DNA from 2 places in the Solibacillus sp. FSL W7-1436 genome. Region 2 is predicted to be linked to the other one. Evidence: predicted binding sites of a transcription regulator. Region 2 holds the regulator's gene; the other holds the start of a gene.

Region 1 (3,427 bases), 920 kb from region 2:
TAACGTGCAAAAATAGCATTCGTCAAAGTTTTGAAACATCGACCAATTTTTGCTAATGTAAACAAAGAGGTGAGAAATTTGATAGTTGATAAAGAACAATGGAAGTCCATTCCATTACTGCATGTATATGATGAGACGATGGATGAACAAACACCGGTCGTTATTTTTCTCCATGGTTTTTTAAGCGCAAAGGAACATAATTTACATTACGCATATCAGTTTGTGCAACAAGGTGTACGCGTTATACTACCGGATGCATTAATGCATGGTGAGCGCTCGAATCAATTGACGGAAGATCAGATGAATTTTAACTTCTGGAAAATTGTATTGAAGTCGGTGGAAGAAGTACATACTATTTATGAAGAATTGAAACTGAAAAACTTGGCAGGGAACAAAGTCGGAATTGCCGGAACTTCAATGGGCGGTATTGTCACATCAGGCTGTTTAGCGATTTATCCATGGATTGAAACGGCAGGAATTTGCATGGGAACGACAAGCTATACGAAACTGGCTCTCCATCAAGTAGAGGATTTAAAGCAAAAAGGCGTGACATTTCCATTATCAGAAGAACAGCAAACAGGCTTGCTTCAAATGCTGCAAAAATTCGATATGGAACAGCATGAGGATTTATGGGCAAACAAACCGATTATTTTCTGGCATGGTGAGCGCGATACGGTCGTTCCTTATCATATGAGCCGAGATTATGTTGAACAACTGGAAAAAGAAAAAAAAGCAGAGCATATTACGTATTTGGCAGAACAAAAAGCAGGGCACGCGGTATCAAGAAACGGGATTTTACAAGTCACGCAATTTATGGCGCATTGTTTGGCATAAAGCATACGTTCTGCTATGATTAACAATAACACCATGGCGAAAGGGGAAATTTAAAATGGCAATTGATCACGATATGAAAGAAAGTATGTTAGGTGCATTGGAAAACGTAATCGACCCTGAGTTAGGCATTGATATCGTCAACTTAGGCTTAGTATATGAAGTGGATTTAACAGACGAGGGCTTAGCAATCGTTACGATGACATTAACATCAATGGGCTGTCCGCTTGCACCGGTTATCGTTGACCAAGTAACAACGGCACTTAGCGAATTACCGGAAGTAAAAGAAGTAAAAGTTGATATCGTATGGCAACCTGCATGGTCTAAAGACAATATGTCCCGCTATGCAAAAATGGCATTAGGTATCCGTTAATAAATTGAATAAATGAATTGGATTTCGGTCATTTTGCATATAGGCAAAATGATCGTTTTTTAATGAACTTTTTGCGATGGAAACAGGGCGTAATTATTTGTTGTTTGACCAACTTTGACTTATAATAAAATTAATCAAAAAAGGTCAAACTATATGAAAGGGTGTACTATATGCAATTTAACCAAACACAAGATAATCGTCCGCCATTAGAACAATTTGGACGTAATTTAATTGAACAAGTAAAAAACGGTAAGATGGATCCTGTTATTGGACGAGATGAGGAAATTCGGAACGTCATTCGTATTCTGTCACGTAAAACTAAAAATAATCCTGTCCTTATCGGTGAGCCAGGTGTTGGTAAAACAGCGATTGTTGAAGGGCTGGCACAGCGTATCGTAAGACAGGATGTTCCTGAAGGATTAAAAGATGCGGAACTTTATGAACTGGATATGAGCGCGCTGATTGCCGGTGCATCGTATCGCGGGCAGTTTGAAGAGCGGCTGAAATCTGTGTTAAAGCAAGTGAAAGAATCCGATGGGCGTATCATTCTATTCATTGATGAGATTCATACAATTGTCGGTGCCGGGAAAACGGATGGAGCAATGGATGCAGGAAATATGCTGAAACCAATGCTTGCACGTGGTGAACTGCATTGTATCGGTGCAACAACATTGGATGAATACCGGATGTATATCGAGAAGGACCCTGCATTGGAACGCCGCTTCCAGCAGGTAATGGTGCGAGAACCTTCTATTGAAGATACGGTGTCCATTTTACGCGGCATAAAAGACCGTTTTGAAGAACATCACCGCGGAGTTCGCATTCATGACCGCGCGATTATTGCTGCGGCCCAGCTGGCGAACCGTTATATTACAGACCGCTTTTTACCGGATAAAGCGATTGATCTTGTCGATGAGGCATGTGCGATGATCCGTATAGAGATCGATTCAATGCCACAGGAACTGGATCAGTTAACGCGCCGGCTTACACAGCTTAAAATTGAGCAGCAGGCACTGAAAAAAGAAAAAGATGATGCGAGCAAAAAACGTCTTGAAATGATTACAGATGAAATTGATGGATTGGAAGTTTCAATCAAGTCAATGAAGGAACAGTGGGAACTTGAGAAAAATGGCCTGCAAATTGTGCGTGACAAAAAAGATGAGCTGAAAAAAATGGAAGCCGAGCGCGATGAGTTATTTATTTCAGGCAGTAATTTAGCACGGGCAAGTGAGCTGCAGTACAGTAAGATACCTCAGCTTGAAAAGGAAATCGCCGAACTGGAACAGCAGTTGAAACAGTCGGAAGGTAACCGGATGCTGCGTGAAGAAGTGACAGAAGAAGAAATCGCTAAAATTATTTCCCGCTGGACAGGCATTCCGGTAACAAAGCTTGTAGAAGGTGAACGCGAAAAACTGCTCCGTTTAAAAGATACACTGCATGAACGGGTAGTCGGCCAGGACGATGCGGTAACTTATGTAACGGAAGCAGTCTGGCGTGCACGTTCCGGTATTAAAGATCCGAATAAACCAATCGGAAGCTTCCTGTTCCTCGGTCCAACCGGTGTCGGAAAAACGGAATTGGCAAAAGCATTGGCGGCCCAGCTATTCGATTCGGAAGATCATTTCATCCGCATCGATATGAGTGAATATATGGAGAAACATTCAGTATCGCGGCTTGTCGGAGCTCCTCCAGGCTATATTGGCTATGAAGAGGGCGGTCAGCTGACAGAAGCGGTTCGCCGTAATCCATATTCCGTTGTGTTGCTGGATGAAATTGAAAAAGCACATCCGGATGTCGCGAATATTCTACTGCAAGTACTTGATGATGGCCGCATTACCGATAGCCAGGGACGGATTGTCAACTTTACGAATACCGTCATCATCCTGACATCGAATATCGGCTCACAGTTTTTACTTGAAGCAACAGAAGAAGCGGAACAGCTTGTCCAAACAGCATTGCGTCAGCACTTTAAGCCGGAGCTGTTAAACCGGATGGATGATATTATTATGTTCCATGCATTATCGAATGAACACTTCCATAAGATTGCATGGAAATATGTAAAGCAGCTTCAGGATCGGGTTGCCGAACAGGAAATTACGCTGTCTGTTGATGGAGATGTTGTGGACTGGGTTGTGAAACACGGAATTGACCCGCAGTTTGGTGCACGTCCGCTTAAACGTTTCGTCCAAAGACACTTGGAGACGATTGTTGCCCGTGAACTGT
Region 2 (3,427 bases):
CTTCTTTTTCGTATGCTTCAATCACAAGCTGCTGCTCGAAGTTGATAAGTTTTGAAAAAGCATCAATTGCTTTGGCCATTTCTACATTCGACATTGTAATTTTACTGATAAAGTCGATAAATGTTGTCATTAACGATTGGAATGATGCAATATACCACTTTGATCGCAGTCCGATTTTGACATGGACATGTGCAATCGTTTGTCGTTCCTCTATATAATTTGAATCGATATTACAGTTGAACATTGCTTCTAAATGCTTCGTTAAAGTACCTTTAAGACGCTCCATTCGGGCAGAACTTCCTATAATATCCACGAGCTCCGGACTTAAGCTGACTGCACCGTAAAACTTCTCCACCATAACCGGAACAACCTGTTGTGCAAAAGGTTCCAGCTGTTTAATCACGGCCAAATCCTCTGTCGTTAATTTTAGCAGTTGAAGCTGTTTATGTAAGTCAGGATAGTTTGAAACATCCAGATTTACTTGCTGCTCATAATTGGCTATATCAAAATAAGGCTTGTTTGAAACTTTTGTTGCTCTTGAAAACAGAATACCCATGTTCTTCCTCGTTTCATCTATTTATTAAATAATACTATTTTACTGCTTATATCGGATAATATCAGTAATATTTCTATAAAGATTAAAAATTTACAGTAATTTGTATTTGAGGTAATATAATAACTATTAAAATGATGCAGTAAATAGTGAAAGGCGTTGTATAAATGAAGTTTCATAAAGGACGTTTGAAGTTTGTTTTACCATTGTCTCTTGGGGTGGCGATTGCATCTTATATTATGCTCGTCAACAATTATGCAGAAGTAGGCGGTCGCGACCGGATTTTAATAGTTATTGGAGCAACCATCCTAACCGCGGTTATTTCATATTTTTTATTCCCTCAGGAAGGGGACAACCCGAAAGATAGAGGCCCATACTGAATAACTATAGATGTCACTTGGAAATCTCGAAATAAAATTCGGGATTTTTGTCCTCTCTATGAAACTTTTATGAATATTATCCGTAAATAAGCTAATAAACTAAAGTGAGGTTGATAACAAATGGAATCTAAATGGTCGAAAATCATCATTCATGCCAGTGCATTCTTTGCGCCGTTCCTTGTACCGATTCTGTTTTTCTTAATAAGTTCTGAAGATGAAGTAAAGCGTACAGCAATCCAAGCGTTGCTATTCCAGGTTGTATTCGGAATTCTAATTGCGATTGCAGGAGCTCTTTCTGTAGTATTAATCGGTTTACCATTCCTGTTAGTATTTTTACTTATTTTCTGGATTGCACCGGTCATCGGTATTGTAAAAGCATTATCTGATCAGCATTGGAATTATCCAATTGTCGGTCGCTGGGTATAATTTACCCTCAATTTGGCAAAGTTCATATAAAGCGGTAAGGTTTGTTTAAAAACACCTTATCGCTTTTTTACATAAATAGGGATTTATTAGTGTGAAAATAGGGAAACCTAAAACAAGAGTGATTAGTTGCATTTCAAAAAATAAATATTGTATATTTAAGTCAAAGATAGTCAAAGTCAGTTGATGAGAGGTGAGAGACAGCATGAGGAATATATCTGACATAATTGAAGGGTATTTGAAGGAAGTTATTGAATTAGAGGGACAGGGACTTATTGAAATAAAGCGAAATGAATTAGCAAAGCAATTTGCCTGTGCTCCTTCCCAAATCAATTACGTTATCAATACACGTTTCACGACCGAGCATGGCTACTATGTAGAGAGTAAGCGGGGTGGTGGCGGTTATATTCGGATTTTGCGTGTAACAATCCACTCTAAGAAAAATTTACTTGACGAAATGGAAACACAAATAGGTAACGCCATTGCCCAGACTAATGCTGAACGTATTATTTTCCGGTTATTGGATGAGGACATTATTACAGAGCGAGAAGCTAGCATTATGAAGGCCGCTTTAGATCGTGTCACATTACAAGTAGCATTACCGCTGCGTGATGAGCTAAGAGCACGTATTATGCATGCAATGCTACAAACGATTTCTTTTGAAAAGTAGAGGTGGATTATTATGATATGTGAGCATTGTAAACAGCGTCATGCCAATGTTACCGTTACTCAAGTTCACAATGGTCAAAAAGTCGAGCGTCACTACTGTGAAGTATGTGCCACTCAATTTCATCCATTTCAATTTGATGTAAATGAAGAGCCTGCATCTCTTCAGCAGCTTATTTCAAATTGGTTCAATTTTGTGCCTGTGAATGCAAAAAAAGAAAGTACGACAACGAATACAGCCAGTCCAAAAACATGTCCTTCCTGCGGGTTTACGTACCGGCAGTTTTTAAAGCAAGGTAAGTTTGGATGCGGTCAGTGTTACGAAACATTTAGTGAGCAATTACCACAGCTACTTGAACGACTTCAGGCAGGTACTCAGCATGTAGGGTATGTGGAAGAAGGACCTTCGAAAGAGAAAGTAGAACTACAAATTCAAGAGCTCCGTTCATCACTGCAGCAAGCTATTGCTGAAGAACGCTTTGAAGATGCCGCTTCCATACGTGATGAAGTCAGGGAATTGGAAAGTAAAATAAAACAGGAAGGTGAGGGGAACGCATGAACATCGAGCATTTTTTAACGAATGCCAGTCCCAGCTGGATGCAGCACGAAAGCGATTCAGATATCGTCATTAGCACGCGCATTCGGCTTGCTCGTAATATTGCCAATACTCGATTTCCGATAAGTTTTACCGAACAGGAAGCACAACTGATCGAAGAAAAAATGATGCAGTCATTATTATCTTCGGATAACAATCCATATCAGTTTTCCTATTTCCAAATAAAAGATATGCCGGTTTTACAACGCCAAATATTAGTGGAGAAGCATTTGATCAGCCCGAATTTGGCACGAAGAAAAAAAATTGGATCATTTTTTTTAACAAAAGATGAATCCATTAGCATATTAGTAAATGAAGAGGATCATATTCGCATCCAGAGCCTTATGCAAGGGATGAATTTAAAAGAGGCATTTGATAAGGCTCGTAATATTGACCGCTACCTAAGTAAGTCAATTACGTATGCATATGAAGACCGCTATGGTTATTTGACAAGCTGCCCGACAAATGTCGGAACAGGACTTCGAGCTTCTGTTATGCTCCATTTACCGGCACTCACAATGATGAAGCAGATGAATCCGTTAATTCAGATGATGACACGGTTAGGAATGGTGGTGCGGGGTATATATGGAGAAGGCAGTGAAAATTTAGGGAATATTTATCAAATATCAAACCAGATCACATTAGGTAAATCAGAAGATTTGATTTTGCAGGAGCTTCAGGATGTTGTAGAGCAAGTGATCAAAAAAGAAGAGCTTGCCCGCAAAAATTTGCTGATGCGAGCGCCTTCCGTATTGGAAGACCGCCTTAGCCGTTCACTTGGTACTTTGAAGTACGCAAGAATTTTAACAA

What was found. Region 2 encodes CtsR, which represses protease genes until heat stress. Its sites were predicted from a motif close to ATGGTCAATAAAGGTCAAACA; they were not measured.
Region 1: a site for CtsR is predicted at 1,335-1,355, ahead of MKX73_RS10810 (ATP-dependent Clp protease ATP-binding subunit). Genes of this name have one in related genera too.

Annotation. Positions count from the first base shown of each region.
Region 1 covers NZ_JBBOWV010000001.1:2,206,756-2,210,182, forward strand. Annotated here, with positions in the region: gene MKX73_RS10800 (prolyl oligopeptidase family serine peptidase) at 70-834, shown strand; gene MKX73_RS10805 (metal-sulfur cluster assembly factor) at 896-1,204, shown strand; gene MKX73_RS10810 (ATP-dependent Clp protease ATP-binding subunit) at 1,375-3,427, shown strand, end outside.
Region 2 covers NZ_JBBOWV010000001.1:1,289,036-1,292,462, reverse strand. Annotated here, with positions in the region: gene MKX73_RS06550 (globin-coupled sensor protein) at 1-556, opposite strand, end outside; gene MKX73_RS06545 (acyltransferase) at 721-933, shown strand; gene MKX73_RS06540 (DUF4870 domain-containing protein) at 1,054-1,359, shown strand; gene MKX73_RS06535 (CtsR family transcriptional regulator) at 1,562-2,026, shown strand; gene MKX73_RS06530 (UvrB/UvrC motif-containing protein) at 2,039-2,581, shown strand; gene MKX73_RS06525 (protein arginine kinase) at 2,578-3,427, shown strand, end outside.